3 regions of the Pseudocitrobacter cyperus genome follow, and region 2 is predicted to be linked to each of the others. Evidence: predicted binding sites of a transcription regulator. Region 2 holds the regulator's gene; each other region holds the start of a gene.

Region 1 (10,110 bases), on a different contig from region 2:
CGAAGTGATGACTCTGCTCCGCTTTTCTCCCTCTCCCTCAGGGAGAGGGCGGGGTGAGGGTGCCGCCATCAGCCGCTAAACACATTCCCCGCACCAGGCGCGGTCTTCAGCACCCATACGCGACCATAGTGATTATACCAGCCTGCGCGGTGTCCGGCATCCGGGCCGATCCCCTGATAGATATCAAAATGCTGGCCTTTTATCGCCCCGCCCACATCCAGCGCCACCATCAAACGCAGCTCATACTGACCGTTGAACTTACCGTTATTGTCCAGTTGCGGCACTTCTGCCAGCAGGGTGGTACCCGGAGGAATAATGCTCTTATCAGACGCAACCGATGCGCGCCCAATCAGCGGCACGGCGCTCGCACCTTTAACGGGAGCAAACGACTGAGGTTTAAAGAAGACGAATGACGGGTTCTGCTCCAGCAGCTCACGCACTTCGGCTTCACTGTGTTTCTCGCCCCACTCACGAATCGCCTGCATCGACATATCTTCGCGTTTCACTTCCCCACGGTCGATCAGCACCTTACCAATGCTGCGATAGGACCAGCCATTTTTCCCGGCATAGCTGAAGAAGTTCAGCGGCGAGCCGTCGCCAAAATCGATATAACCGCTGCCCTGCACATCCATAATGAAGTTATCCATCAGCGAATTGCTGTAGGCCAGGATGTAGCTGTCGCTCAGCGCACCAGCATAAATGCTGGCTCGTGACGGCAGTTTTCCGCGCTTCGGCGGCATACGGTAAATAGGATACTGGAACTCGCCCTGGCGGGTGTGACGTGCCTGAACCACCGGGGTGTAATAACCGGTAAACTGGACGTTGCCGTAATTGTCAGTGCCTTCCATCTGCCAGGCATCGAGACCGAACTGACGCATATTGCGGGTATCGCCCCCGGCACGCAGCCACTGCTGCACGGCGTTATAAACGCTGCTCTGGTTGCCGTAAAGGCGCGGCGACGCGCTACGAATCTGGCTCACCTGCTCTGAGAAATCTCCGGCATTGATCGGTGCGCCGACGGCTTCAGGTTGATTGACCAGTGAGAAAGGCTGGGTAAATTTCCCGTCTTTATACTGTTGACCGCGATCGGTCGGTTTGGAAGAACAGGCTGCCAGCATCGCCAGCATTGCGCCCGTCACTACATACTTTGCCCAACGTCCTTTCATGGTATCTCGTCTTATACGTAAATCGTGAATGCCCGATGAAGATAACAAACCGCCAGGGCTATTGAAATGTGATAACGCCGTCTGAATACAATTTCGTACAAAAAACAGACCACAATGATACTTTTTAGACTGCATTGGGAAAAAATAGCCATTTAAATCAAAAAATAGTTGCATCAGAAAGCGAGCAGAGTATAGTGCGCATCCACGGACGCGGGGTGGAGCAGCCTGGTAGCTCGTCGGGCTCATAACCCGAAGGTCGTCGGTTCAAATCCGGCCCCCGCAACCAATTACAATGTGAAAGAGTTACTTGAAAGAGAGTAACAGACGGACGCGGGGTGGAGCAGCCTGGTAGCTCGTCGGGCTCATAACCCGAAGGTCGTCAGTTCAAATCTGGCCCCCGCAACCAACACGTTGTACAAAGAGAAAAGGTTACTCGATGGAAGAGTAACAGACGGACGCGGGGTGGAGCAGCCTGGTAGCTCGTCGGGCTCATAACCCGAAGGTCGTCGGTTCAAATCCGGCCCCCGCAACCAACACATTACTCAAGGATTTACACTAAATCCTTAGAAAACAGGAAACCGTTAAGCAATCAACAGCTTGCGGTTTTTTTTGTTTTTACATCTCCAGAAATGCTTCAGGATCATTAACCTGATTACCCCATTTATCCTCTTCACACGCCCGTAGTGCTGGGACTTAACATCGTTTTGCCTTTCCCTGAATACATCCTTGTGGGTTGTTATCAGCACTTTTCCGGTGCATTTTCCCAGGATCTCCATTGATATTTATAGTTTCACTCATACATATTCATTCAAATAATTAATTCGGTAGAAAATCGTCGAAAGATCTTTTTTTGCCAAACTATGATACAGGAATATAATAAAAACTTACGGGCATATATAATATCATCTGACACATGAGGGAGTACGATAAATGAAAATCAGGGAAACATTTTTTATATTAATTTCGCCATTTATTTTAGTTGTGGGGTGTACCCCTCATTCTTCCATCGATGCCAGGAAGCCTGGTTCAACCCATATTTCAGGCAGTAGTATCAGTACGAATACTGCCGTGTTAACGGATAAAGACATTTTTGGCAACGAAACCACCCTGGCTGTTTCTGAGGAAGACATCCAGGCTGCGCTGGAGGGGGAATCATTTCGCGTACCAATGAATTCAGCCGTTATTCTGGTTCAGTCCGGTAGTCGTGCACCGGAGGCGATGATCCAGCAGGAAATGAGTAAGTATTATACGGTTTCAACATTCTCCGGCATTCCTGACAGACAGAAACCCATAACATGCAATAAAAACAAGAATGATAAAAATGATGGTAGCAATGCATTACCTGTGGAAAATATGAATTACATGCAGGCACTGCGTTATATTGCAGCAAAAGGACATCAGAAAGCGATTATCGTTTATAATGGAACCTTGCAGTCAGGAAAATATGACACGGCGCTAAAGTCCACAGTATGGTCAGATTATAAAAATGAGAAACTGACAGATGCCGTGTCGATGCGCTATTTGATACGTTTTACCCTGGTGGATGTGGCGACGGGGGAATGGGCAACATGGTCGCCAGTGAATTATGAAAATAAAGTGCTCCCGCCAATGGCCGGTTCCGGGACAAGTAAAAAAGAAACCAGCGCCGCTGATCTCACAGAGCAGCAAATTACCCAGCTTAAACAAAGAACATATACCGCAATGGTCAAAGACCTGGTAAACCGCTATCAGTGACTATCACCTAATACTGTCTGCCGCCAACAAACTGTGGCGGCAAGCTCAGCATAAAATTTCACATATATAATACATCGTTTTTCTTAATAGGAAATTATATGCAGTTTTACTGTTTGCTACTGAAAAGTAGCACATTACGAGTTTTGTTAATTATTGAAATTACCTGATTATTATTCGTCGAGACCCTCTTCTGAAGAATCACATACAGTCCAAAAAAAAATTTTCAAGATAATATTTATTACTTTGAGGAAAATACTGAAAGAGTACCATTTACCTGATCATCCATATCGATATCCGACTCCATTTTGTGTTTTTTTTGTTCCAAAACAATACTGAATAATCGGTGTTGTAACTGTGGGTCGCATGGACAACCTCTGCTATTTTTTGCATTGCATCAACAGCATCTATTCCAGGTTCAGATTCCGGAATATAAATATAATCAGTACATCCCGAGATAAAATGAGTTTTTTCTGTTCCAGTATTATTTAACTCACTGTGCTACTAGAGGTAATTCAACTGAAAATGCATTCACTGATAAAAACAAATAGCTAAGTAATATTATACAAACTCATCTCATCATTTCAATAAGCAACAATAATGTAACGGATTAAATATAGAATTGCCTTATGGTGATTTCCCTTTCACTCCAAAGTACACGTTTCCTGGTGTGTAAGCATCCCCGCTTGAGTTCCATGCACTTTTGAAAGTTCCGGTTTTTCAGCCATAATGAGTCAGGAGAGTGAGACACTGTCGTAAAATTGCACCGCCGTGTAAAACTCTCCCCACCAACCTATCGCCTCGCAAGCGTCGCGCCATCGGCAAAATAGGCTTTAATCCCCGCCAGAATCGACTCCGCGACTTCCTGCTGGAACACGGCGGTCTTCAGCTTACGCTCCTCTTCGACGTTACTGATAAACGCCGTTTCGACGAGGATCGACGGGATATCCGGTGCCTTCAGCACGGCAAAGCCCGCCTGTTCAACCTGGTTCTTATGCAGCTTATTTACCTTACCCATATGTTTAAGCACCGCTTTGCCAAATTTCAGGCTATCGGCAATGGTCAGCGACTGCACCATATCGAACATTGTGTGATCAACATAGCGATCGCCGCTTTTACTCACCCCACCAATTAAATCCGAGGCGTTCTGCGTCTGTGCCAGATACTTCGCAGCGGTACTGGTTGCACCTTTGGTCGACAGCGCAAAAACGGAAGATCCACTCGGTTGACGGCTGGTAAAGGCGTCAGCGTGAATAGAGACGAAAAGATCCGCGCGTTGCTTCTGGGCTTTCGCCACACGCACCTTCAGCGGAATAAAGATATCTTCATTGCGCGTCATGTAGACCTTCATATTGCCCTCTTTCTCGATAAGCGAGCGCAGGCGTCGGGCAATTTGCAGCACCACATCTTTTTCACGCGTTTTATATTTCCCCACCGCGCCGGAATCTTCACCACCATGGCCCGGATCGAGCATGATAACGATTGGACGATCGCGCCCTGCCTTGCCCGGCTGCGGGCCGCTTTGCGCTGGTGGGACTTGCTTATCAAGATCGCCACGGTTGTAATCTTCCAGCAGCGCCAGTAGTGGATCCTGCACATCCTGGGCATTTGCCGGGTACAGATCCATCACCAGACGCTCTTTAAAACCGGCCACGGGAGCCAGCGCAAATAGCTGTGGCGTGACGTTTTGCTTAAGCTCAAACACCATACGCACGGTTTGCGGGTCAAATTGCCCCACGCGAGCGGATTGAATAAAGGGATCGTCGGCACGGATTTGCGCGGTCATGCCTTTCAACACAGAATTGAGGTTCACGCCTTCGAGATCAACCACCAGACGTTCCGGATTGCTCAGCGCAAACTGCCGGTATTTCAGTTCCCGATTCGACTCAACCGTCACGCGTGTATAGCTGGATGCAGGCCATACGCGAACGGCCACCACCTGGCTTGTGGCAGCCAAACCGACCTGACTGACGCTTAATAACCACATGGCGCCCGCGCCTTTTAACAGGTGGCGGCGGCTAAATGACTGACTTTCCGACATGCTTCTCCCGAGCAAAAAATATTTGTTAGGTGTTACGCATAATAAGTTTGACCAAAAACTTTAACCAAAGGCGCATAAACTGTCATCTATAAAAGGGTAAACATTCTTTTGCAAAGCCATTTTTCAGATTCCATTTTCCCCCACAGGGGAAAATTCATACTTGCACTCCCGGCAAAAACAGAATAAAAATACACTTATTGCGAATAAAAATGCACTGAGAGGTCATACCGTGGTGAAGGAACGTAGAACCGAACTGGTCGAAGGGTTTCGTCATTCAGTTCCCTATATTAATGCCCATCGGGGAAAAACGTTTGTCATCATGCTTGGCGGTGAAGCCATTGAAAATGACAACTTCTCTAGTATTGTCAATGACATTGGGCTGTTACATAGTCTGGGGATACGCCTGGTATTGGTTTATGGCGCACGCCCGCAGATTGACGCCAATCTGGAAGCGCACAACCACCAACCGATTTACCACAAGCAGATCCGCGTCACGGATGCCAAAACGCTGGAACTGGTTAAACAGGCAGCCGGGCTGTTGCAGCTTGATATTACCGCCCGTTTATCAATGAGCCTTAACAACACGCCGTTGCAGGGCGCGCATATTAATGTCGTTAGCGGTAACTTTATCATCGCGCAGCCGCTTGGCGTCGATGATGGCGTGGACTACTGCCACAGTGGGCGTATTCGTCGTATCGATGAAGAAGCCATTCATCGTCAGCTCGACAGCGGTGCTATCGTGTTGATGGGCCCGGTTGCGGTTTCCGTTACCGGCGAGAGTTTCAACCTGACCTCTGAAGAAATTGCCACGCAACTGGCCATCAAACTGAAAGCGGAAAAAATGATCGGCTTCTGCTCATCGCAGGGGGTGTACGACCGCGACGGGAAAATCGTGCCAGAGCTGTTCCCTAACGAAGCGCAGGCGCGCGTCGAAGAGCTGGAACAGGAAGGCGATTACTTATCCGGCACCGTGCGTTTTCTGCGCGGCGCGGTCAAAGCCTGCCGCAGCGGTGTGCGTCGCAGCCACCTAATCAGTTACCAGGAAGATGGCGCGCTGTTGCAGGAGCTTTTCTCCCGCGACGGTATCGGGACGCAAATTGTCATGGAGAGCGCTGAGCAGATCCGCCGCGCGACCATCAACGATATCGGCGGCATCCTCGATCTCATTCACCCGCTGGAGCAACAGGGCATTCTGGTACGCCGTTCCCGCGAACAACTGGAAATGGAGATCGACAAGTTCACCATTATTCAGCGTGATAACACCACCATCGCCTGTGCGGCGCTTTATCCGTTCCCGGAAGAAAAAATTGGCGAGATGGCCTGTGTGGCGGTACATCCGGATTACCAAAGTTCATCACGCGGTGAGGTGCTGCTACAACGCATCTCCACCCAGGCAAAACAGATGGGGCTCAGCAAACTGTTTGTGCTGACCACCCGCAGCATTCACTGGTTCCAGGAGCGCGGCTTCCAGCCGGTAGATGTGGAACTGCTGCCGGAAAGTAAAAAGCAGATGTACAACTATCAGCGGCGTTCAAAAGTACTGATGGCGGATTTGGGATAACCCTGTGTGCCGGATAACGCTATCCGGCACACATCAGTTCTGCGCAAATATCGCCGCCAGCCCGCTGCGACGCTCAGTCCGCGCCACAATCGCCTGCCCTAATAGCGTCTCATCGGCATACATCGACAGTCGTGATTTGGCACGGGTAATTGCCGTATACACCAGCTCGCGCGTCACCAGCGGCACAGACTGCGTTGGCAGCACCAGCGCAGCGTGATCAAATTCAGAACCCTGCGACTTATGCACGGTCATCGCCCAGGCCGTATCGTGCTCCGGCAGACGACTTGGCTGGACAGATTTTATCGTACCATCCGGCATCGGGAACCAGACGCGCAGCCCCTGACCGCGATCCAGCGCGACGCCAATATCGCCGTTGAACAACCCTAATGCGCTATCGTTGCGAGCAATCATCACCGGGCGTCCCTCGTACCAGCGAGAGTGGCGCTGCGGAGCTATCGCACGATGGCGCACCAGAGAGTGCTCCAGTTGTTGATTTAACCCGCTCACACCCCACGGCCCTTCGCGCAGAGCGCACAGAAGCTGATACTCACCAAACGCCTGCAAAATTTCTGCCGGTTCCGCCCTCTGGCGCAGACATTGAAGATAGCGCCCGTAGCCCGCCCGCGCATCATCAAGCATCGCCTCGTACTCTTCCTGAGTGCGAAGGGATTTCATTTCAATATCGGCAAAACCACGCGCAAAGACCTCACGAACGCCGGCGCGATCGCCAAGGTTGACCGCGCGCGCCAGTTGCCCTATGCCGGAATCGCTGCCAAAGCGGTAGCTGGTACGCAACAGACAAAGGCTGTCGCGTAATGCCCCGGCCACGGCACCGTCGCCTTCCGGCACCGGCGTTCCGGTCAACCGACTGAGCTGTGCTGCACGTTCACTGGTATACCCGCAGCTCACCCAGGCGCAGATATCACCTAATACGGCCCCCGCCTCAACGGACGCCAGTTGGTCGCGATCGCCAAGGAAAATAACCCGCCCGTGATCCGGCAGCGCATCAATCAACCGCGCCATCATCGGCAGGTCAATCATCGACGCTTCATCGACCACCAGTACATCCAGATGGAGAGGATTTCCGGCGTGATAGCGCATCCGCTGACTACCCGGCTGCGCGCCCAGCAGGCGATGCAGCGTACTCGCCTCCGTCGGCAACATGCTTTTCTGGTTTTCTGTTAGCGGCAGCTTACGTAGCGCAGCCCCCAGCGATTCGGTTAATCGGGCCGCCGCTTTACCGGTTGGCGCTGCCAGGCGGATGCGGCATTTTTTATCGCCTGCGATGCGCACCAGCGCCGCCAGCAGTTTTGCTACCGTAGTGGTTTTCCCGGTGCCAGGGCCGCCGGAGATAACAGAAATGCGTCGCGTCAGCGCCACGGCGGCGGCAACCTTCTGCCAGTCCACCTCCGCAGACGACGGAAAGAGATCGGCCAGCGCGTCGGCCAACAATGACTCATCAATGGCTTCCGGCAGTTGCGCATCGCGGAAGAAGCGCGCCACGCTCAACTCATTACACCACATCCGGTTCAGATAAAGACGCCCGTCGTTAAGGATCAGCGGCGACGGACGTTCGCCCAGGCTTACCGCAGAAGAGGCCAGCAGTAGCGACGTCCAGTCATCCGGAACATCCACGGCAGCCAGCAGTTGCGTCCACACCACTTTTGCCCGTCCGTTCAGTGCAGGTGTGGTATGCAAATGGCTCAAAGGCAAACAGACATGCCCTTCTCCGGCATCACGGCTAACCAGCGCAGCCGCCAGCATCACCGCCGGATGCTCGTGACGCGCGATGGTCAGCGCAAACTGTACATCCAGTGGACGCAGCAGTTTTTGTTCAGCGGCTTCAATCAGTAAATTTTCCAGGCTCATGAAGCCACCTCCTGCGTCTGCCCGGCAAACAGAGCGTCCATTGCATCAACCAGTTCCCGCCGGGGGCGCGTAGTGAAAATCCCCTGCTGACCCGGCTCGCCATCAATGCCCCGCAGGAACAGATAAATCACACCGCCAAAGTGGCGCTCATAGTCATAATCAGCGAGACGGTGTCGCAGATAGCGGTGGAGCGCCAGCGTATAAAGCTGATACTGCAAATCGTAACGGTGCGACTGCATCGCCTGTGCCATCGCCTGCTGGGTGTAGGCCTCACGGTTTGCACCCAACCAGTTCGATTTATAGTCCAGCAGGTAGTAGCGCCCGTCGTGGCGGAATACCAGGTCGATAAAGCCCTTCAGCATGCCGCGCACCTGACGGAAATCGAGCGGCGGGCATCCTGCCGAAAGCGGATCATAACCACGCACCAGGGCGTCCAGCGCCAGCGGGTCGAGCGGTTTTTCGATGGGGAGATAAAACTCCATCTCCACCTGTTTTTGCCGCGCATCAAGCTGGTCTAGCGCCACGCCCTCTGGCGTCAACGGCGTAGTCAGCACCTGCGAAATCCACTGCGTCAGCACTGGCTCCCAGTGCTCTTCAAAACCGTTGAGTTGCAATTTTTCACGCATCCACTGCGCCTCAATGGGCTGGGTGAAATCGAGATCTTCAAACAGACTGTGCAGGAAAGTTCCCGGCGATGCGCCGCGCGGGAAGTGGTGCGGCGTCAGCGCTTCCTCTTCCATGGCATTACCCACGCCTGCGGCGTCGATGTCCAGCCGTGGCAGCAGATCCTGCGCCATGCTATGGCCGCGCTGTTGCAGGCCGGAGTAACTGGTGACGCGCCAGTCATCCACCATCCTCCGTGTAACCTGACGTGCGTTCAGTTCAGGCACACCTGCCTGCAATGCCTGCCAGCGGGTGTCGTCAGGATCGCTGGCGATGGTCAGCGCAATATGTTCATCGCACAGGGCGCGTAATGCCGACTCCAGCCCGGCCGCATCCCGTTGTTCGCCTTTTTGCAACAGGCGACCCGGCGCGCTGTGATGGATCTCGGTTTCGGTCGCTTTATCACTGCGCCGTGTGGTAAGAGGCGCCATGCCGAGACTACAGTGCCAGACGGCGCGAGTCAGCGCCACGTAGAGCAGTCGCAAATCCTCCGCCAGTCGTTCGGCCTCGGCCAGTTCAAGGCTCTCCTCGCCATGCCGGAGATCCAGTACGGCGGAAAACGATTCACGGTCGTGATAAAACGCCTGATCCTGTTTACGGAAACGGGCGATAAACGGCAGCCAGACCAGCGGGTATTCCAGCCCTTTTGATTTGTGGATGGTGACGATTTGCACCAGATGCTTGTCGCTCTCCAGACGCATCTGCTGGCTGGAGGCGTTGGTATTCGGTTCGGTGATCTGCTGATTTAGCCAGCGCACCAGCGCATGTTCGCTCTCAAGCTGGGTCGCCGCCTCCTGCAACAGTTCGCTCAAATGCAAAATGTCGGTTAAACGGCGCTCGCCGCCGTGGGTCGCCAGCAGATTTTCGGCAATATTACGCGCGCTCATCAGGGCGCGAAGCATCGGCATGACACCGCGTTTTTGCCAGATATCGCGATACAGGCTGAACTCTTCGACCAGCGCATCCCAGGCATTTTCATCGTGGTTCAGACGTTCGATGTCCTGCGCATTCAGGCCAAACATCGCCGTCGCCAGCGCGCTGCGCAGGGTATTTTCGCGCTCCGGGCTTAACGCAGCCTG
Region 2 (10,110 bases):
TCGTTGATAGTGATACAAAAATTTTATCCAAACTGTGATCAATCTTTTATCTTCTCATTTTCAACCATGATTTAATGATAATTAATTAAAAAAGTGAGTATAATAGGAATAATTAAAATGGGAAAAGAATGGCCCTTGATTGAAGATCTACAAGTTTTCCTTACTATTATATATAAAAAAAGCTTTAGCAAAACAGCTCAAGAAATGGGGGTATCACCCGCTTACATTAGCAAAAGAATTAAGATTCTTGAAAATAGGTTAGGAGTAAAGTTATTCCATCGAGACACCAGGCATTTAATCTTAACAGAAGAAGGAATAAACATTGCTAAGAAAGCAACTTTAGTATTAGATGGTATGGATAACTTGCTTACTGAAGCTAACATTCAAAAGAAAGAAATATTTGGTAGCATAAATATTTGCACTAGTTTTGGATTCGGTATAAACCATGTTTCAGAAGCAATCTCTCATCTCTCAAAAATTTATCCACAATTGCATATCAAATTATATTTGACCGATCAGGAAGTAGATCTTGCGAGTAATGGATTCCATTTAGAGATTAAAGTTGGAGATGCAATTAATGAAAAAAACATTGTAAGAAAATTAGCAACAAACTATAGAGTATTATGTGCATCTCCTCACTATTTAGAAAAAAATGGCACACCAAAAAGATTAGAGGAACTAGAGCACCATAATTGTCTTTTCATACAAGAGAAGAATTCATCTTTTGGCTTATGGACACTTGAAAAAAAAGGTATCGAATATCCAGTCCGTATCAGAAGTCATCTTTCGACTAACTGCGGAAGTGTTGCAATGCAATGGAGTTTGAATGCTCATGGAATCATGCTGCGCTCTTGGTGGGATGTTTATCCTCATATCAAGGACGGCACACTTATAAATATACTACCAGATTATAAGCAAAGTGCTAATATATGGGCCGTCTACCCTACCAGAATCTCAGATTCGGAAAAGATGCATAAATGCATTGATTTTTTATCGAAATATTTTAGCAAGCTACCTCATCAGATATAAAATATATTATTAAATGTAATTAACTTTTAGTTTAATTACATTTAATATATTTTATTTACCACCAATTCTGTGTTAGCGAAATCATAAATAAATCAAATCTATAAGATTTATCTTTATTTAAATTAAGTAAATGCTTCTACTAATACAGTAAAGCCGGAAACTAAATTCCGGCCTCAAGGACGTAAAAATTTACTTATTCACAAAATCTTCGCCGAGCTGGATATCTTTCCTCAACGTATCGAGCATACCTTCCAGCGCCTGCTGTTCAAACGCGCTCAGCTTGCCGATAGACTGGCGTTCTTCCACGCCATTTTTGCCCAGCAACAGTGGCTGAGAGAAGAAGCGAGCATACTGACCATCGCCCTCCACATAAGCACACTCCACAATGCCTTTCTCACCCTGAAGGGCACGAACCAGAGAGAGCCCCAGACGCGCCGCCGCCTGTCCCATCGACAGCGTTGCAGACCCGCCGCCCGCTTTGGCTTCCACCACTTCCGTACCCGCATTTTGAATACGTTTGGTGAGATCGGCCACTTCCTGATCGCTAAAGGAGACGCCAGGGATCTGCGACAGCAGCGGCAGAATGGTCACGCCAGAGTGGCCGCCGATCACCGGCACTTCCACTTCGGTCGCTTTTTTGCCTTTCAGTTCCGCCACGAAGGTATTTGAGCGGATGATATCCAGCGTGGTGACGCCAAACAGTTTGTTCTTGTCGTAAACGCCTGCTTTTTTCAGCACTTCCGCGGCGATTGCCACCGTAGTATTCACCGGATTTGTGATTATGCCAATGCAGGCTTTCGGGGCGGTTTTCGCCACCTGCTGCACCAGGTTCTTCACGATCCCGGCGTTCACATTGAACAGATCGGAACGATCCATGCCAGGTTTACGCGCAACGCCCGCGGAGATCAGCACCACATCCGCGCCTTCCAGCGCCGGGGAAGCGTCTTCACCCGAGAAGCCTTTGATCTTCACATCGGTCGGGATATGGCTGAGATCGACGGCCACGCCAGGGGTGACGGGGGCGATATCATAGAGAGTAAGTTCTGAGCCTGAAGGTAGTTGGGTCTTAAGTAGTAGGGCAAGCGCCTGACCGATACCGCCAGCGGCACCAAGGACTGCAACTTTCATCCGAAACTCCTTATTGTGGTTAATGTCATTCAGGGTGACCTGTCATGTACCGCGTAACCGACGCAGGGCACTGCCTGTTATACTCCGTTGCGGCGACCTTAATTCACGGCGTAAATAATTACAATCTAATTACTTACAGAATGAGGGGTATTTAGCAGCCTTGCTACAAAATTGCTCACTCATTTACCGGGAAAGGCCTTTTTCACGTAACCAAATCCACATCAACTATCACTTAAACTATAACCAGTGATCTGGTTAAAACAACATCATTTTCATAACATTTAATTTACTTTTAACCTTATTTGCAGGCCGTGATATAGGCATGTTTATTAATGGTAAATTTTGCTAAGATCCGCCCCTTCTCGCGATTAAAACCCGCCTTTTTTGCAGATTATTTGCATAAAAATGCATTTATATGCATAATAATGTTAATTTCATCACCATATACGGGTGACTTATGCGAAGTTCGACCAAACAAGAAGAATTAGTGAAGGCGTTTAAAGCGCTATTAAAAGAAGAAAAGTTTAGCTCTCAGGGAGAGATCGTCCAGGCGCTGCAGGAGGAAGGATTCGAGAATATCAATCAGTCCAAAGTCTCCCGCATGCTGACCAAGTTTGGCGCGGTTCGCACCCGCAACGCCAAGATGGAGATGGTCTACTGCCTGCCTGCTGAGCTCGGCGTACCAACCACGTCCAGCCCGCTGAAAAATCTGGTGCTGGATATCGATTATAACGATGCCGTTGTGGTTATTCACACAAGCCCGGGAGCGGCCCAGCTCATTGCCCGCCTGCTCGATTCACTGGGTAAAGCGGAAGGCATCCTCGGCAGCATCGCTGGCGACGACACCATCTTCACCACCCCTGCCCGCGGTTTTACGGTGAAAGATCTCTACGAAGCCATTCTGGTGCTGTTTGAGCAAGAGCTGTGATCCTGCCTGTCCTCTGGCCAGCGGCCAGAGGATCATTCCTCTTTACCGCTTCGTTTCCTCCGTATCCCTCTATATCCCGTTTGGCATTAAGTGCTAAAAATTGGTTAAAACCATATATACAGTGAATACCACCTTTCAAAATCGCACGAAAAATCAAATCGTTCTATCCATATGATTTCCCTATAAAATACCCTGGTACATAGCACTAAAACACCATTTTCTATTCCTTAAGGTAATAAAAAATGATTTTATTAAAACAGATTTACACCTGAAATCATTAGTCTGGTATTAATTTTTAATGTGATTAGTTTATACTTATTTTCGTGATGAGGATCACAAAACAAAGACCTTCCAAATAATTCGACGAGGTGTAGATCATGAAAATCAAAACAACAGTAGCCGCTCTGAGCATCCTTTCTGTCATCTCCTTCGGTGCTTTTGCAGCAGACTCTATTAATAGTGAGCAGGCGCAAAATCGTCAGGCTATGGGCACCATCTCCGTTGGCGCTATCGGTTCTTCACCGATGGATATGCACGAGATGCTGAACAAGAAAGCGGAAGAACAAGGTGCTTCTTCTTACCGCATCATTGAAGCGCGTACCGGAGACCACTGGCACGCAACGGCTGAACTGTACAAATAAGTTCGTTTAAAAGGTCGGTAACGTTTCAAAATACAGATTATCTACAGCGGTTCAGGATACGCCCTCTTTTTCCTCTCACCGCTGTCGCACATGGTGGAGTAAAAAATATGAAAAACGCAATTATCATCGCTTCTCTTGGCCTGGCTTCCGTTCTCTCTTTCGGCGTTAGCGCGGCAGAGCAAATCAGCGCAGAACAAGCACAGAGTCTGCAATCAATGGGTACCGTCTCCGTATCTCAGGTCGGTAGCTCACCGATGGATATGAACAGCGCATTATCAGCAAAAGCAGAAAAAGAAGGCGCCAGCGGCTATCGCATCATTGAAGCGCGTTCCGGTAACACCTGGCACGCGACCGCAGAACTGTACAAATAAACCCTCGTCGTCTTGTCCGACGACTTGCCCCCGCCGTTACGCGGGGGCTTTTTTATGTCCGGGAGAGGTTGAAACGCAACATCCCCTCGAGCTCCTCTTCCGCTTCATCAAACAGCAGAATTAGCGCGCCATAACGCCGCTTCTGTTTCTCATCAAGATGCAGGAACTCTATTTCCAGCGGGAGCGGGAGCTGACTTCCGGTAACGACATCCCATAGAGAATCCAGATCGTGTACCAGCCCACTTTTGAGCGTGAAGAGGCGGGAGAACTCCCGGTAAAAATCACCCTGATTCTCTATTTCATCAAAATCAAAAGAATAGACTTCCATCGCCTGCCCTCAATTTCCCACTGCTTTATTCCGCCTCTAAGTATAGCCATAAAAAAACCGACGCTCAGGCGTCGGTTTTAAGAGGGGGAAACTAGCTGTTGGTTAACGCACTCTGATACTTATGCAGCATCGCCACCAGCCGCCCAACGGGTTCAGTGACCTGCGGTGAAGCATCCCAGACGCGCAGTTTTTCCTGATAGATATCCAGCTCTTCCAGCAGGCGCAGGAAGTAGCGCCGACGTTTATCATCGTTGCCCGCGGAGATGACGCTGTCCGCCGTGCGTCTAAGCTGGCGGTGAAACTCTGAGAGATCCTGATTCACCGGCACTGGCGCATCGCGCAGCCGCTGGTGCGCGATAATAAGCGACAGCGCCAGACGGAATTTAGCAATGTCGTCCGGGAATTTATTCAACAGCAGAAAGAGTTGCTGATAGAGCGCTGGCAAATGATTCACTTTACGTCGCGCGGAATTGGTGGTCATCGCTGAAACCGCCGCCGATACAAACTGGTTCAATAATACCCGTCCGGTACGTTCACGCGAATTATCACGAATAATCAGGATAACCATTAGCGCCAGGAAGCAGCCCACCAGTTGCCCCAACGCGCTGTCGAGGAACTTACTGAACTCAAATGTCATCGGGTTGTCGAGGACAATGATGTTGATAGTACTCGCCAGTGCCCCAAGCGAGCCCAGCCGCCGTTTCTGTACTTCAATACCGATAAAGAACGCCAACACTGCAAGGCTGATACAGAGCAGCAGCATACTTTGCTGCGTTGAGGGGATGATCACCAGGAAGAATAGCGTTCCCAGCGGTAGCGCCAGTAGCGTACCGTAAAGGAAGTCGACGGCCACCATGCGAGGGTTAGGCAGGCGCATAGCAAGGGCTGTCACTACCGCAATCATCACCATCGCCCCGCTACCGGACGTCCAACCCGTCCACAGCCAGAAGAGTGTTCCCAGCACACAGGAAACGGTTGTACGCCAGAAGTTAACCATCGCGTGGTGACGTTCGGCAGATTCTGCCTTCACCACCACCTCGTCCTGCAATATTTCTTCTTCACGGGCGCTGATTTTAGCGTTGCCGATCACCCCGCGTTTCAACAGCAGGTAGCGCGTTGCCGTCCCTATCCAGCCATAAATCGTGACCGGTGTGCCGTGTTCGCCCGTCCAGGCCATTACCCGACGCATACGTTTTAGCTGACGGTGAACGTCCTGAACCGTCTCCACCGGCTCGGCAAAGAGTTCACGGTAGTCATCGGTGACGGTCTCCGGACGAGTATTCTGAATAATGTAGGTTTCGCAGGCCTGGGTAATCATCGTCAGCGAGACGGTATTCAGCGCTTTTAAGCGGCGATTGGCGCGTGACCAACGGGAAGATTCCATGCTCAGGTTACTGCGCATGCCGCCCAACGCCGCGGTGCGGCGTACCAGCCCGCTCCAGGCACGGTCAACCTCTTCGCTGTCACCGTGTTTGATGCACAACTGCATCAGGCGGTATTGATCGATAAGCAGGTTATCCAGCTCAAGATCGATCTCTTTTTTAATTGAACGTGGGGAGAAAAGCAGGTCGGCCATGATCGCACAGACGATACCGATCACGATTTCGCTACAGCGTTCCACGGCAAACTGTGGCGTTAGCAGCGGCTCAGCCTGAATGGTAATGACGATAATTAACGCCGTATAGCCCGCAAGCCCCCATGCGTAGGAGTTCTCAACGCGCACCAGCGAGGAGAGCCACGTACAAAAACCAGCCCAGATACAGCACACCAGAATCATTAACAGCGGGGCGCGAATCATCAAAATAATGATCGTTAACGCAGCGATACAGCCGATAAAGGTTCCGATAATACGCAGCATCCCGCGGTAGCGAATGGCGCCTGAGTACGGTTCGCCACCGGCGGCAAAGGCCGGGCCCGCCGTCACGATCGCAGCAGTCAGTACCGCCCAGCGCGGCGTTTCCAGTTCAAAATGGAAACCGATGAACAGCGCCAGAACAATCGCGCATGCCAGCTTGATAGCAAAGCGAATGTGCTGGTTGGCAATGCTAAAGATCCCCATGGCGATTAACCGAACTCACGCAAACGCAGCGCCAGTTTCTGGAAGAAGGTCATGTTCCGGGCATCGCGATCCTTCTCACCGGTGATCACCACCGTCGCCGTCGTCCCGGCAGGCCAGACGTTCTCCTGCTGCTCATCCAGGTGGATACGCACCGGCACACGCTGTGCCAGACGCACCCATTCAAGGTTGGAATCGATGGTTGCCATGCCTTTTGCGTCGTTGCTGCTGCTGGCGTTAGTCACCCCCGCGGCAACGCTATCGACGGTTCCTTTAATGACGCGATTGCTGCCAAGCGGCGTCACTTCTGCCCGGTAGCCCTTACGCACACCTTCCAGTTTGGTCTCTTCCAGATAAGCCAGTACATAGAACGAATTTTTTTTCACCAGCGCTACGGCGGTCGAGCCGCGGGTAATAAATTCACCGCCGAAAACGTTGAGGTTAGTCACCCAGCCGTCTGCCGGGGCGCGGATCACCGTGCGTTCGAGGTCAAGACGCGCCAGGTCGCGCGTCGCCTGCGCTTTTGCCAATTGATGTTCAACGGTTTGCAGCACGTTATTGGCCTGGTCAATTTCTTCACGCGACATCGCCTGGATACCTAACTGATTACGACGTCCGGCTTCACGACGCTTTTCGCTGGCCAGCGCTTTGTAATAGGAGACATCAGCCTCGGCTTCTTCCAGCGCTTTCTGGTAACGTGGCTGGTCAATCGTGAACAATACCTGGTCTTTCTTAACCAGTTGGTTATCCTTGATATTTACTTGAGTAATCAGCCCGGAAACATCGGGCGCGATGGCAACCACGTCGGCGCTGAAACGCGCATCACGCGTCCACGGCGACTCGGTGTAGTACACCCAGGCGCGGAAAATGGCGACGAAAGCCAGAATGACCAGTATCAGTGTGATAGCTGTACGGGAGATTTTTCTTATTAGCGTTTTCACATCTACCTCAAACGAACAAACGTGATATCAGATAAAAAAGACAGCAATACAATGCTGTGTTGAACAGCGCAGGGTGCCAGACAAAGTCATAGATACCGGTTGGGATAAGCAGTCGCCTCACCCCCCAGAAGATGGCGAGCGACAATAGCAACTCAAAGAAGATCGGCGGGAATGACAGGCCGAAAATCACAATGACAGGAAACAGACTCATGTTGACCTTGGTTTAGACTAGCGTGCAGGTGAGAGTGCGCTTTAATTATTCAGCTAACAGTATATTAACGTAACTGTTATGCCGTTATCTATATATTGTGATCTAAATCACTTTTAAGCCAGAGTGAATAATGGAACGACTAAAACGAATGTCGGTGTTTGCGAAAGTGGTCGAGCAAGGCTCGTTCACCGCCGCCGCGAAACAGCTTCAGATGAGCGTCTCTTCCATCAGTCAGACTGTATCAAAGCTGGAAGATGAGTTACAAGTCAAGCTGTTAAACCGCAGCACACGTAGTATAGGACTCACAGAAGCCGGCAAAATTTATTACCAGGGCTGCCGCCGTATGCTGTTTGAAGCACAGGACGTCCACGAACAACTTTATGCTTTTAACAACACGCCTATCGGCACGCTGCGAATCGGTTGTTCTTCAACTATGGCACAAAATGTCCTCGCGCGGATCACCGCAGAGATGTTGAAAGAATACACCGGGCTGACGGTGAATCTGGTTACGGGTATTCCGGCGCCTGACCTGATTGCCGACGGCCTGGATGTGGTGATCCGCGTCGGCGCGTTGCAGGATTCCAGCCTCTTCTCCCGCCGGTTAGGCTCGATGCCGATGGTTATCTGTGCCGCCAAAAGTTATCTGCAACAGGCGGGCATTCCCGAGAAACCCGCCGACCTCGCCAACCATTCGTGGCTGGAATACAGCGTGCGTCCGGATAACGAATTTGAGTTGATTGCCCCTGAGGGGCTGACCACACGCGTGATCCCGGAGGGGCGTTTTGTCACGAACGACCCGATGACGCTGAGCCGCTGGCTCTCTGCGGGAGCAGGGATCGCTTATGTGCCGCTGATGTGGGTGATTGAGGAAATTAACCGGGGTGAGGTAGAGATATTGCTGCCGCGCTATCAGTCCGATCCACGTCCGGTATACGCACTCTATACCGAGAAAGATAAGCTGCCGTTAAAGGTGCAGGTATGCATTAACTACCTGACGGATTACTTTGTCGAGGTGGCGAATTTGTATCAGGGGATGCGTGACAGAGGTGAGACGGGCGAGCGGTAAGATAACTGCCTGCCAGGCCTACAATCTTCCGTAGGCCTGACAAGGCAAAATTACGCCGTGCCGCCTACCGTCAGGTTGTCCACCTTCAGCGTCGGCTGGCCCACGCCAACTGGCAGGCTCTGCCCCTCTTTACCGCAAACGCCCACGCCGTTATCCAGCTTCAGGTCATTACCGACCATAGAGATCTGCTGCATGGTTTCGATACCGGAACCAATCAGCGTCGCGCCTTTCACCGGTTTCGTGACCTTGCCGTTTTCGATCAGATACGCTTCAGAGGTAGAGAAAACAAACTTGCCGGAGGTGATATCCACCTGGCCGCCGCCAAAGTTAGGCGCGTAGATGCCATACTCAACGGATTCGATAATCTCCTGCGGCGTCGATTTCCCGGCCAGCATGTAGGTGTTGGTCATCCGCGGCATCGGCAGATGCGCATAGGATTCACGACGGCCGTTCCCGGTCGGCGCAACGCCCATCAGACGCGCGTTGAGCTTGTCCTGCATATAGCCTTTCAGCACACCATTTTCGATCAGTACATTGTACTGGCCCGGCGTCCCTTCATCATCGATAGCCACGGAGCCACGGCGATCCTGCATGGTGCCGTCATCGACAACCGTACACAGTTCGGAGGCCACCAGTTCGCCCATATGACCGCTGAAAACAGAGGTGCCGCGACGGTTGAAGTCGCCTTCCAGACCATGGCCCACCGCCTCATGCAGCAGTACACCCGGCCAGCCAGCGCCCAGCACCACCGGCAAGGTGCCCGCTGGTGCGGCTACTGCCGAGAGATTCACCAGCGCCATACGCACGGCTTCTTTTGCCCATGCATCCGCGCGCACTTCACCGTCGAGATCCGCCAGGAAGTAGTCATAACCAAAGCGACCGCCGCCGCCGCTGGCGCCGCGCTCGCGTTTTCCGTTGTCGTCAACCTGTACACTCACAGATAAACGCACCAGCGGGCGCACGTCCGCTGCCAGCGTGCCATCCGTTGCCGCGACCAGGATCAATTCATAAACACCCGTCAGGCTGGCGGAGACTTCCTGTACACGCGTATCAGCCGCCCGCGCGACTTTATCCACCCGACGCAGAATATCGAGTTTCTCTTCACGGCTCATGCTTTGCAGAGGATCAAGCGAGGTATAAAGTGGCGAATGGTCTACCGCGCCAAGGGTACGTACTTTGCCATCACCCGCGTCGCGCACGATGGTACGCGCCGCCTGTGCGCTTTGCTCCAGCGCCTGTAAGCTTATCTGATCCGCGTAGGCAAACCCGGTTTTCTCACCGCTTACCGCACGCACACCCACGCCCTGGTCGATATTGTAGGAGCCATCTTTGATGATGCTGTCTTCTAAAACCCAGGACTCGTGATAGCTCGACTGAAAATAGAGATCGCCATAGTCGAGACGGCGCTCGG
Region 3 (10,110 bases), on a different contig from region 2:
AAGTTTGCCTTCCACCCAGCTATGAATATCTTCGGCATCACTTTGCAGGATTTGCTGCGGATTGGCGCGAACCTCTTCCAGCAACACGTTCAGCGCTTCTTCCAGTTGTTGCTGTTCTTCTCCAGTCAACACACCTACTGTTACCAGCGCTTTGGACCAGGCGACAGAGCCAGTGATATCCTGCTCCGCCAGGCGATAGTCGAAGCGCAAAGAGTCATTGAACTGTTTGAACCGTTGATCCGCTGCCTGTGTAAAACGCCCGCCCCAAAGTGCCATAACTTGTTTCCTTAAAATTCGTTTAATGTTGCCTGAAAGCTACCCTCACGCACCGATCGGTTCCCTCTCCCTGTGAGAGAGGGTTAGGGTGAGGGGAAATATTAAGCCAGAATCCGCGTACCAATCGGCGTGCCGTTAAACAGCGCCGGTAGTTGCTCCGCATGACGCCATGATGCGATATCCACCGGGCGACCCAACGTGCGGGCAGCATCCAGCGCCGCATTCACTTTCACGATCATGCCATCGGTAATAATGCCCTGTTCGATCAGTTGTTCCGCTTTCGCGGCGGTCATCTCCGCGATGCGCTGGCCTTTACCGTCCAGAATACCGCTTACGTCAGAAAGCAGGATCAGATCCGCGCCCAGCGTTGCCGCCAGCGCCGTCGCCGCCTGGTCAGCGTTGACGTTCATCAGCTCACCCTCAGCAGTGACGCCAATAGAACTCACCACCGGCAGGAAACCACCCTCCAGCAGCAGATTAATGAGCTTTGGCGAACCCGGCATCGCCAGGCCAACATGACCCAGTTCTTCGTCGAGCTTCGTAACTTTTACGCTATCGCCGTCACCGAGGAACAACCCCACAGAGGCAATATCATGCTTTTTCGCCCACGCCAGCAGCGTTTTATTAGCAGTGCCCGCCAGCGCGCCGGTAATGATGTCGATTTGATCGGCGGGCGTCACACGCAGGCCGTTTTTCTTTTTCACTGGCAGATTAAGCTGCTTCATCAGCTCATCCACCACGCAGCCGCCGCCGTGCACGATCACCAGCGGGCGCTGATGTGATTCACGATAATTCACCAGTGCGGTAAACAGGCGCTCCAGCGCCTCTTCGCTATCCAGCAACACGCCGCCTAATTTGATAATTAATGGATTCATCGTCATCACACCTTAAAGAAGAGACTGCGTCTCGGCAAAGCCGAAACGAATGTTGGCGCACTGCATAGCCTGCGCCGCTGCGCCTTTTAACAGGTTATCTTCCGCGGCCACCACAATCAGGTGCTGGTTCTGCACGGCAAAACCAATATCGCAGAAGGGCAAACCGACCACATTTTTCAGCGCCGGAACACCTTTATCATAGAGGCGTACCAGCGGTTTATGGGCATACGCCTGCTGGAAGGCGGCTGCCACCTGTTCCGCGTCAACGCCCGGTTTCAGGCGGCAGGTGATGGTCTCGAGTATGCCGCGTTTAAAGTTACCCAGGTGTGGGGTAAAAATCACCTCTGCGCCCAGGTGGGTTGAAATTTCCGGGTGATGACGATGGTTGAATACGCCATACGGTTGCAGGCTCACTTCACAGAAGCTATTAGAGAGCGCCGCTTTGCGTCCGGCGCCGCTCACGCCACTGGTGGCGTTAATCACCGGCCACTGGGTGAGATCCAGCAAATCGGCATCAATCAGCGGCTTCAACGACAATTGTGCCGCCGTGGGGTAACAGCCCGGCACGGCGATCAGATTGGTCTCTTTCAGCGCATCGCCGCACCACTCGGCCAGGCCATACACCGCCTGCTCAAGTAATTCAGGATGCTGATGGGTGAAGCCGTAATATTTTTCGTAGAAAGGCGCGTTGTTCACGCGAAACGCCCCGGAAAGGTCAAACACCACGCAACCTGCCGCCAGAAACTGCGGTGCCAGATCGTGGCTGACTTCGTGCGCGGTGGCGAGGAAAACCACATCCACCCCGGCGCTAAATTCACTGATATCCGACATCGGCTGCAGCGGCATATCGACAATGCCTTTGAGCTGTGGATGCAGATCGGAGATTAGCTTTCCCGCATCATTGCTTTGCGCTGAGACCGTCAAAGCGGTTATGTTCATATGCGGATGGCGATTTACATAGGTCACAAGCTCTGCGCCAGCATACCCACTGGCACCTACAATCAGCGTATTCAACATCGGGGCTGTTCACCTTCTTACGTCATATATGCCCGGGAAGAACGTTCTCTTCCTCACCCTGTTAAACGTATATCCCTGGTGATTCTGGGTTTTATTACGCTTAACGATATTGTATTTTTATTCACAAATATTGCATGAATATTGATACTATCACGACCAGAGGTGTGTCAACAATGAAAAACAATTTACCGCCATTTATCGAGATTTACCGTGCATTGATCGCCACACCTTCCATCAGCGCCACCGAAGAAGCCCTTGATCAAAGCAATGCGTCTTTAATCACTCTGCTGGGTGATTGGTTCACCTCTTTAGGCTTCAATGTTGAGATCCAACCCGTTCCTGGTACGCGCAACAAATTCAACATGCTGGCGAGTACCGGGCATGGCGCAGGCGGCCTGCTGCTTGCCGGCCACACTGATACCGTTCCTTTCGACGATGGCCGCTGGACACGCGATCCCTTCACGCTGACCGAGCATGAAAACAAGCTTTACGGTCTGGGCACCGCCGACATGAAAGGCTTCTTCGCCTTTATTCTCGACGCTCTGCGTGATGTTGATGTGACGACGCTGAAAAAGCCGCTCTACATTCTGGCAACTGCCGATGAAGAGACCAGCATGGCGGGCGCGCGCTACTTCGCCCAAACCACCGCCCTGCGCCCGGACTGCGCCATCATCGGCGAACCAACCTCATTGCAGCCGGTTCGCGCCCATAAAGGCCATATCTCCAGCGCTATCCGCGTGCTTGGGCAGTCGGGTCACTCCAGCGACCCGGCACGCGGCGTAAACGCGATTGAAATTATGCACGATGCGATTGGCCGCGTGATGCAACTGCGAGACTCCCTGAAAGAGCGCTATCACTACGAGGCGTTCACTGTGCCCTACCCGACGCTGAACCTCGGCGCTATCCACGGCGGCGATGCGTCAAACCGTATCTGCGCCTGCTGCGAACTGCATATGGATATTCGCCCGCTGCCAGGAATGACGCTGAACGACCTGAACGGGCTGCTGGATGAAGCCCTGGCGCCGGTCAGCGAACAGTGGCCTGGTCGTTTAACCGTCTCTGAGCTACATCCGCCGATCCCGGGCTATGAATGTCCACCGGATCACGCTCTGGTAGGTGTGGTTGAAAAACTCCTCGGTGCGCAAACCGAAGTGGTGAACTATTGCACCGAAGCGCCGTTTATTCAGACCCTTTGCCCAACACTGGTGCTCGGCCCGGGTTCGATCAATCAGGCCCACCAGCCGGATGAATATCTGGAAACGCGGTTTATTAAGCCGACCCGCGAATTGATTACCCAGGTTGTGCATCACTTCTGCTGGCATTGATATGCCCCCCCTCACCCCGGCCCTCTCCCCAAAGGGGCGAGGGGGAAAATCCGCGCTAATTGTAACTGTGGGCACGATCGTTCCCTCTCCCCTTTGGGGAGAGGGTTAGGGTGAGGGGCAAACCGCACGCCCCCTATTTTCATAAGCATTACTTATCTGACACGATGCGAATTAAATTTCGTAAATTGCCGCAATTTACTCGATTGCTGAACCGATTTCGCAGCAATTGACGTGGGGGTTTTTACGTGGCTTTATAAAGGAGGTTTCATATTCCGGCCTTGCGTTCCAAAGCCTGGGGTATAACAAAAATAAATGAGATGGGGTGTCTGGGTTAACATGAACGAACAATATTCCGCGTTGCGTAGTAATGTCAGTATGCTCGGTAAAGTGCTAGGCGATACCATCAGGGATGCGCTTGGTGAGAACATTCTTGACCGTGTAGAAACTATCCGTAAGTTGTCAAAATCCTCACGCGGCGGCAATGAAGCCGACCGTCAGGAACTGCTGACAACGCTGCAAAACCTCTCCAACGATGAACTTCTGCCGGTGGCTCGTGCCTTCAGCCAGTTTCTGAACCTGGCGAATACCGCCGAGCAGTATCACAGCATCTCGCCGAAAGGCGAAGCCGCGAGCAACCCGGAAGTGATTGCACGCACGCTGCGTAAACTCAAAGACCAACCCAATCTCAACGAAGCCACCATTAAAAAAGCCGTCGAATCGCTGTCGCTGGAGCTGGTTCTGACCGCTCACCCGACCGAAATTACGCGCCGCACCCTGATCCACAAAATGGGCGAAATAAACGGCTGCCTGAAGCAACTGGATAACAAAGATATCGCCGACTACGAGCGTAACCAGTTAATGCGTCGCCTGCGCCAGCTTATCGCTCAATCATGGCATACGGATGAAATTCGTAAACACCGCCCAAGCCCGGTAGATGAAGCCAAATGGGGCTTCGCTGTGGTGGAAAACAGCCTGTGGGAAGGCGTACCGAACTATCTGCGCGAGCTGAACGAACAGCTCGAAGAGAATCTGAACTACCGCCTGCCGGTTGATTTCGTCCCAGTCCGCTTCACTTCGTGGATGGGCGGCGACCGTGACGGCAACCCGAACGTTACCGCCGATATTACACGCCATGTCCTGCTGCTAAGCCGCTGGAAGGCCACCGATCTGTTCCTGAAAGATATTCAGTTGCTTATCTCGGAACTGTCGATGGTCGAGTGTACCGACGAACTGCGCGCGCTGGTTGGCGAAGAGGGCGAGCAGGAGCCGTATCGCTATCTGCTGAAAAACATTCGCAGCCAGTTAATGGCGACGCAAGCCTGGCTGGAAGCCCGCCTCAAAGGCCAGCGCCTGCCGAAACCCGCAGGGCTTATCAGCCAGAATGAACAGCTCTGGGATCCTCTGTATGCCTGTTATAAATCACTTCAGGCCTGTGGAATGGGCATTATCGCCAACGGCGAACTGCTCGACACTCTGCGCCGCGTGAAGTGTTTCGGCGTCCCGCTGGTGCGCATTGATGTGCGCCAGGAGAGCACCCGCCACACCGAAGCGCTGGGCGAACTGACCCGCTACCTCGGCATCGGCGATTATGAAAGCTGGTCTGAAGCTGACAAACAAGCGTTCCTGATCCGTGAACTCAATTCCAAGCGTCCGTTGCTGCCGCGTAGCTGGGAGCCAAGCAACGAAACGCGAGAAGTCCTGAATACCTGTAAAGCGATTGTCGATGCACCAATCGGCTCGGTCGCCGCCTATGTCATCTCCATGGCGAAAACGCCTTCCGACGTGCTGGCGGTGCATCTGCTGCTTAAAGAAGCAGGCATTACGTTTGCACTACCGGTCGCGCCGCTGTTTGAAACCCTTGATGACCTGAATAATTCGAACGATGTCATGACCCAGTTGCTGAATATCGACTGGTATCGCGGCTTTATTCAGGGCAAACAGATGGTGATGATTGGCTATTCCGACTCCGCGAAAGACGCGGGTGTGATGGCCGCTTCCTGGGCGCAGTACCAGGCACAGGATGCCCTAATCAAAACCTGCGAAAAAGCCGGCATTGAACTCACTCTGTTCCACGGTCGCGGCGGCTCAATTGGACGTGGCGGCGCGCCAGCCCATGCCGCGCTGCTTTCACAACCGCCGGGAAGCCTCAAAGGCGGCCTGCGCGTCACCGAGCAGGGCGAGATGATTCGTTTCAAGTATGGCCTGCCTGAAGTTACCGTCAGTAGCCTGTCGCTTTATACCAGCGCGATTCTGGAAGCTAACCTGCTGCCGCCGCCGGAGCCAAAGGCAGAGTGGCGCCACATCATGGATGAGCTTTCCGATATCTCCTGCGAGATGTACCGCGGCTATGTGCGTGAAAACAAAGACTTCGTGCCTTACTTCCGCTCCGCCACCCCGGAACAGGAACTGGGTAAACTGCCGCTTGGCTCGCGTCCGGCAAAACGTCGCCCAACCGGCGGCGTGGAATCTCTCCGCGCGATTCCGTGGATCTTCGCCTGGACGCAGAACCGCCTGATGCTCCCCGCCTGGCTGGGCGCGGGCGCGGCGCTGCAAAAAGTAGTGGAAGATGGCAAACAGAGCCAACTGGAATCAATGTGCCGCGACTGGCCATTCTTCTCCACGCGTCTTGGCATGCTGGAAATGGTATTCGCCAAAGCAGACCTGTGGCTGGCGGAATACTACGATCAGCGCCTGGTGAAAAAAGAGCTATGGGGCCTGGGTGAAGAACTGCGTAATCTGCTGGAAGCCGATATCAAAGTCGTGCTGGACATCGCCAACGATGCCCACCTGATGGCTGACCTGCCGTGGATTGCCGAGTCCATTCAGTTACGTAACATCTATACCGACCCACTGAACGTACTGCAGGCCGAACTGCTGCACCGTTCACGCCTGGCGGAAGAGGAAGGCAAAGAGCCTGATCCAAACGTTGAACAAGCGCTGATGGTCACTATTGCTGGCGTCGCTGCAGGTATGCGTAACACCGGCTAAATAAGCCTTTCCTGAAAAAATAATGTGCCTGCTTATTGTAAGCAGGCACATTAAAAATTATCCCCTCGCGACACAACCTTTTCTTTTTCCTTCTGTCTATCGTTGTGCTTAACGTGATTTTTTACTGCCGTAACAATAACCCTGGTATACCTTAAGGTTCGCTTAATAAAATGCCGTTACGGTTGGCACCACGAATTCAGACAGGCTTAATCTATGCTCTCCACAAACACACCGGCTGATAGCAAATTTAGCTGGAAAGCCCTTGGCTGGGCGCTGCTCTACTTTTGGTTTTTCTCAACCCTGTTGCAGGCCATTATTCTGTTAACGGGTTATAGCGGCACCAATGGTTTTCGCGACTCGCTTTTATTCAGTTCACTGTGGCTGATCCCCATTTTTCTGTTCCCCAGTAAAACGCGCATTATTGCTGCCGTTATTGGCATAGTGCTGTGGGCCGCCTCGCTGGCGACTTTGTGCTACTTCGTGATCTATGGGCAGGAATTTTCACAAAGCGTGCTGTTCATTATGTTCGAATCGAACGCCAATGAAGCCAGCGAATACATGAGCCAGTATTTCAGCCTGAAGATTGTTCTGACGGCGGTGGCGTATACCGCAGTGGCGATTTTCCTGTGGTCGAGACTGAAGCCTGTCTATATCCCGCACCTCAGCCGCTGGCTGATTTCTTTTGCTCTGCTGTATGGGTTAATTCTTAATCCTATTGTTGCTGGCAGCGTTGTTGGTGATAAACCGCTGGAAAAAACGCTGAACGGTATGGCTTCCCGTATGGAGCCCGCCGCACCGTGGCAGTTTATTACCGGCTACTATCAATATCGCCAGCAATTAACCAGCCTGAACAAACTGTTAAGCGCAAACAACGCATTACCGCCACTGGCGAATTTAAAAGACAGCTCCGGCGATGCGCCGCGCACCCTGGTGTTAGTCATTGGCGAATCCACCCAACGTGGGCGTATGAGCCTGTACGGCTACCCACGTGAAACCACGCCAGAACTCGACGCTCTGCATAAGAACGATAAAAACCTGACCGTCTTCAACGACGTCGTCACGTCTCGTCCTTACACCATCGAGATCCTGCAACAGGCGTTGACCTTTGCTAACGAGAAAAACCCGGATCTCTACCTGACCAAACCTTCATTAATGAACATGATGAAACAGGCAGGGTATAAAACGTTCTGGATCACCAACCAGCAGACGATGACCGAACGTAACACCATGCTGACGGTCTTCTCGAAGCAAACCGATAAGCAGTTCTATATGAACCAGCAGCGCACACAGAGTGCGCGTGAATACGACACCAATGTGCTGGATCCATTTAAAGAAGTGATGGCTGACCCGGCGCCGAAGAAATTCATTATCGTTCACCTGCTGGGTACACATATCAAGTACGAGTACCGCTATCCGGAAAAATGGGGCAAGTTTAATGGCAAAACCGACAATCTGCCCGCCGGGTTATCGCAGGATCAACAGGACGAATACAACGCCTACGATAACGCAAACCTGTATAACGACCACGTTGTCGCCAGCCTGATCAACGAGTACAAAGCGACGGATCCAAATGGTTTCCTGCTTTACTTCTCCGATCACGGCGAAGAGGTGTATGACACGCCACCGCATAACATTCAGGGACGCAACGAACTGGCGCCGACACGCCACATGTACACCGTGCCGTTTATACTGTGGACGTCAGAAAAATGGCAGGCGGCCCATCCGCGAGATTTCTCGCAGGACGTCAACCGTAAGTACAGCAGTTCGGAGCTTATCCACACCTGGTCCGACTTAGCGGGGCTCAGCTATGATGGCTTTGATGCGACGCGTTCCATCACCAGCCCGCAGTTCACGCCGATGACGCGCTGGATTGGCAACCCGTACAAGAAAAACGGCTTAAAGGATTACGACTCGTTACCTTACGGGGAACTCCAGGGAAATCAGTGATCCTGATTACGGCCACTCCATTCAGGAGTGGCCTTTTTTATCGCGCCCCGTTAATGTTGCGCTGTATGCAACAGACAAGGGATCGCCATGCATCACGACATTACGCAACTGCTCACCCGGCTTATCAATACGCCGTCTGAACTGCAAAACATTCACTTTGCCAGCACCACCAGCCCGGCGCCCGAGCTGGCGTATCAGGTCGATTTTCCACGACTGGAAATTGTGCTGGAGGGCGAGTTTACTGACGCCGGCACGGCCACGCGCATGCAGCGTCATGATGTGCTGTTTGTTCCCGCAGGCGGCTGGAACTTCCCGCAATGGCAAACGCCCGTCACCACCCTCAGTATTCTGTTTGGCAAACAGCAGCTCGGCTTTAGCCTGGTACACTGGGACGGCAGCCATTCGCAGAACCTCAATCGCCAGCATGTCGCCCGCCGCGGGCCACGCATCGGTTCATTTCTGCTGCAAACCCTGCATGAAATGCAGATGCAGCCGCAGGAACAACACACCGCGCGGTTGATTGTCGCCAGCCTGTTGAGCCACTGCTGCGACCTGCTGGGCAGCCAGATCCAAACGGCTTCGCGCAGCCAGGCGCTTTTCGACGCTATTCGCGACTATATCGACGAACATTACGCCTCACCGCTCACCCGCGAATCGGTCGCGCAGGCGTTTTATATCTCGCCCAACTACCTCTCGCACCTGTTTCAGAAAACCGGGGCGGTGGGATTTAACGAATACCTGAATCACACGCGGCTGGAACATGCCAGAATGCTGTTGAAGGGATATGACCTGAAAGTAAAAGAGATTGCCCACGCCTGCGGTTTTGTCGACAGCAACTACTTCTGCCGTTTGTTTCGTAAAAATACCGAACGCTCGCCATCAGAGTACCGTCGCCAGTACCACAGTCAGCTCATTGAAAAGGTCAGGGATGCAGAATGATATGTGTCTGCTGCGGCGCTGAAAGCAGTTTACGCACTGCGCTCATCACCTTTTGCGGCTCGCGCAGGAAAGCATTAATGCCGGATTGCACATAGCGGCTGTGGGAAAAACGCTCCGCACCGCTTAGCTCGATATCAGTAATGAGCAACACCGCGTCAGCGAGCTGGATATCCTCAGCCGTGAGCAGGTTTTCAACCCCCAGCGCGCCCTGAGTTTCAATTTTAATCCCCCACTTCTCCTGCTGGCACAGCTTTTCCAGCCGCTCGGCAGCCATATACGTATGCGCCACACCACTCACACAGGCAGTGACTGCGACTAACCGTCTTACCGTCATCGGGTTCTCCTGCTTATTGCCCGCTGCGGGCTGGCGCGCTTACCACCAGCCCGTTCATGCTGCTTATGCGATTTGCGCCAGATGCGCTTCTATCTTATTCATAATAGCGTCTGCGCGTTTAACTGCATCGCTGATATTTACCCGCACGATGGTCTTCCCGGCAAAGCGCTCTTCGAACTTGATACCGATATCTTTGGTCAGAATCACGATATCCGCGGCGGCTACGTCGCCTGCAGTCAGTTCATTTTCGAGGCCAATGGAACCCTGCGTTTCAACCTTCACGTCCCAGCCTTTGGCTTTCGCCGCGCTTTCCAGCGCTTCCGCCGCCATATAAGTATGTGCGACGCCAGACGGGCAAGCTGTTACTGCGATAATCATGGTCATAATAACTACCTCTTCAATCAGTTAA

What was found. The regulator ArgR, encoded in region 2, controls arginine synthesis, uptake and breakdown. The targets are predictions, from matches to a motif close to ANTGAATAAAAATACANT.
Positions count from the first base shown of each region.
Region 1: the regulator ArgR is predicted to act here: its motif matches at 5,116-5,133, upstream of argA (amino-acid N-acetyltransferase).
Region 3: the regulator ArgR is predicted to act here: its motif matches at 2,277-2,294, upstream of argC (N-acetyl-gamma-glutamyl-phosphate reductase).

Region 1 is NZ_JAYMYY010000003.1:205,375-215,484, reverse strand. Features, by position in the region: gene mltA (murein transglycosylase A) at 69-1,166, opposite strand; tRNA gene VSR74_RS12560 (tRNA-Met) at 1,376-1,452, shown strand; tRNA gene VSR74_RS12555 (tRNA-Met) at 1,496-1,572, shown strand; tRNA gene VSR74_RS12550 (tRNA-Met) at 1,623-1,699, shown strand; gene VSR74_RS12545 (hypothetical protein) at 2,097-2,900, shown strand; gene amiC (N-acetylmuramoyl-L-alanine amidase AmiC) at 3,691-4,938, opposite strand; gene argA (amino-acid N-acetyltransferase) at 5,168-6,499, shown strand; gene recD (exodeoxyribonuclease V subunit alpha) at 6,533-8,368, opposite strand; gene recB (exodeoxyribonuclease V subunit beta) at 8,365-10,110, opposite strand, start outside.
Region 2 is NZ_JAYMYY010000002.1:547,217-557,326, forward strand. Features, by position in the region: gene VSR74_RS11390 (LysR family transcriptional regulator) at 118-1,029, shown strand; gene mdh (malate dehydrogenase) at 1,219-2,157, opposite strand; gene argR (transcriptional regulator ArgR) at 2,615-3,085, shown strand; gene yhcN (peroxide/acid stress response protein YhcN) at 3,463-3,726, shown strand; gene yhcN (peroxide/acid stress response protein YhcN) at 3,834-4,097, shown strand; gene VSR74_RS11415 (barstar family protein) at 4,150-4,425, opposite strand; gene aaeB (p-hydroxybenzoic acid efflux pump subunit AaeB) at 4,517-6,484, opposite strand; gene aaeA (p-hydroxybenzoic acid efflux pump subunit AaeA) at 6,490-7,422, opposite strand; gene aaeX (p-hydroxybenzoic acid efflux pump operon protein AaeX) at 7,430-7,633, opposite strand; gene aaeR (HTH-type transcriptional activator AaeR) at 7,764-8,699, shown strand; gene tldD (metalloprotease TldD) at 8,750-10,110, opposite strand, start outside.
Region 3 is NZ_JAYMYY010000011.1:9,348-19,457, forward strand. Features, by position in the region: gene argH (argininosuccinate lyase) at 1-276, opposite strand, end outside; gene argB (acetylglutamate kinase) at 378-1,151, opposite strand; gene argC (N-acetyl-gamma-glutamyl-phosphate reductase) at 1,164-2,168, opposite strand; gene argE (acetylornithine deacetylase) at 2,342-3,493, shown strand; gene ppc (phosphoenolpyruvate carboxylase) at 3,830-6,481, shown strand; gene VSR74_RS21785 (phosphoethanolamine transferase CptA) at 6,695-8,428, shown strand; gene VSR74_RS21790 (helix-turn-helix transcriptional regulator) at 8,516-9,367, shown strand; gene VSR74_RS21795 (PTS fructose-like transporter subunit IIB) at 9,351-9,701, opposite strand; gene VSR74_RS21800 (PTS fructose-like transporter subunit IIB) at 9,765-10,085, opposite strand; gene VSR74_RS21805 (PTS fructose transporter subunit EIIC) at 10,103-10,110, opposite strand, start outside.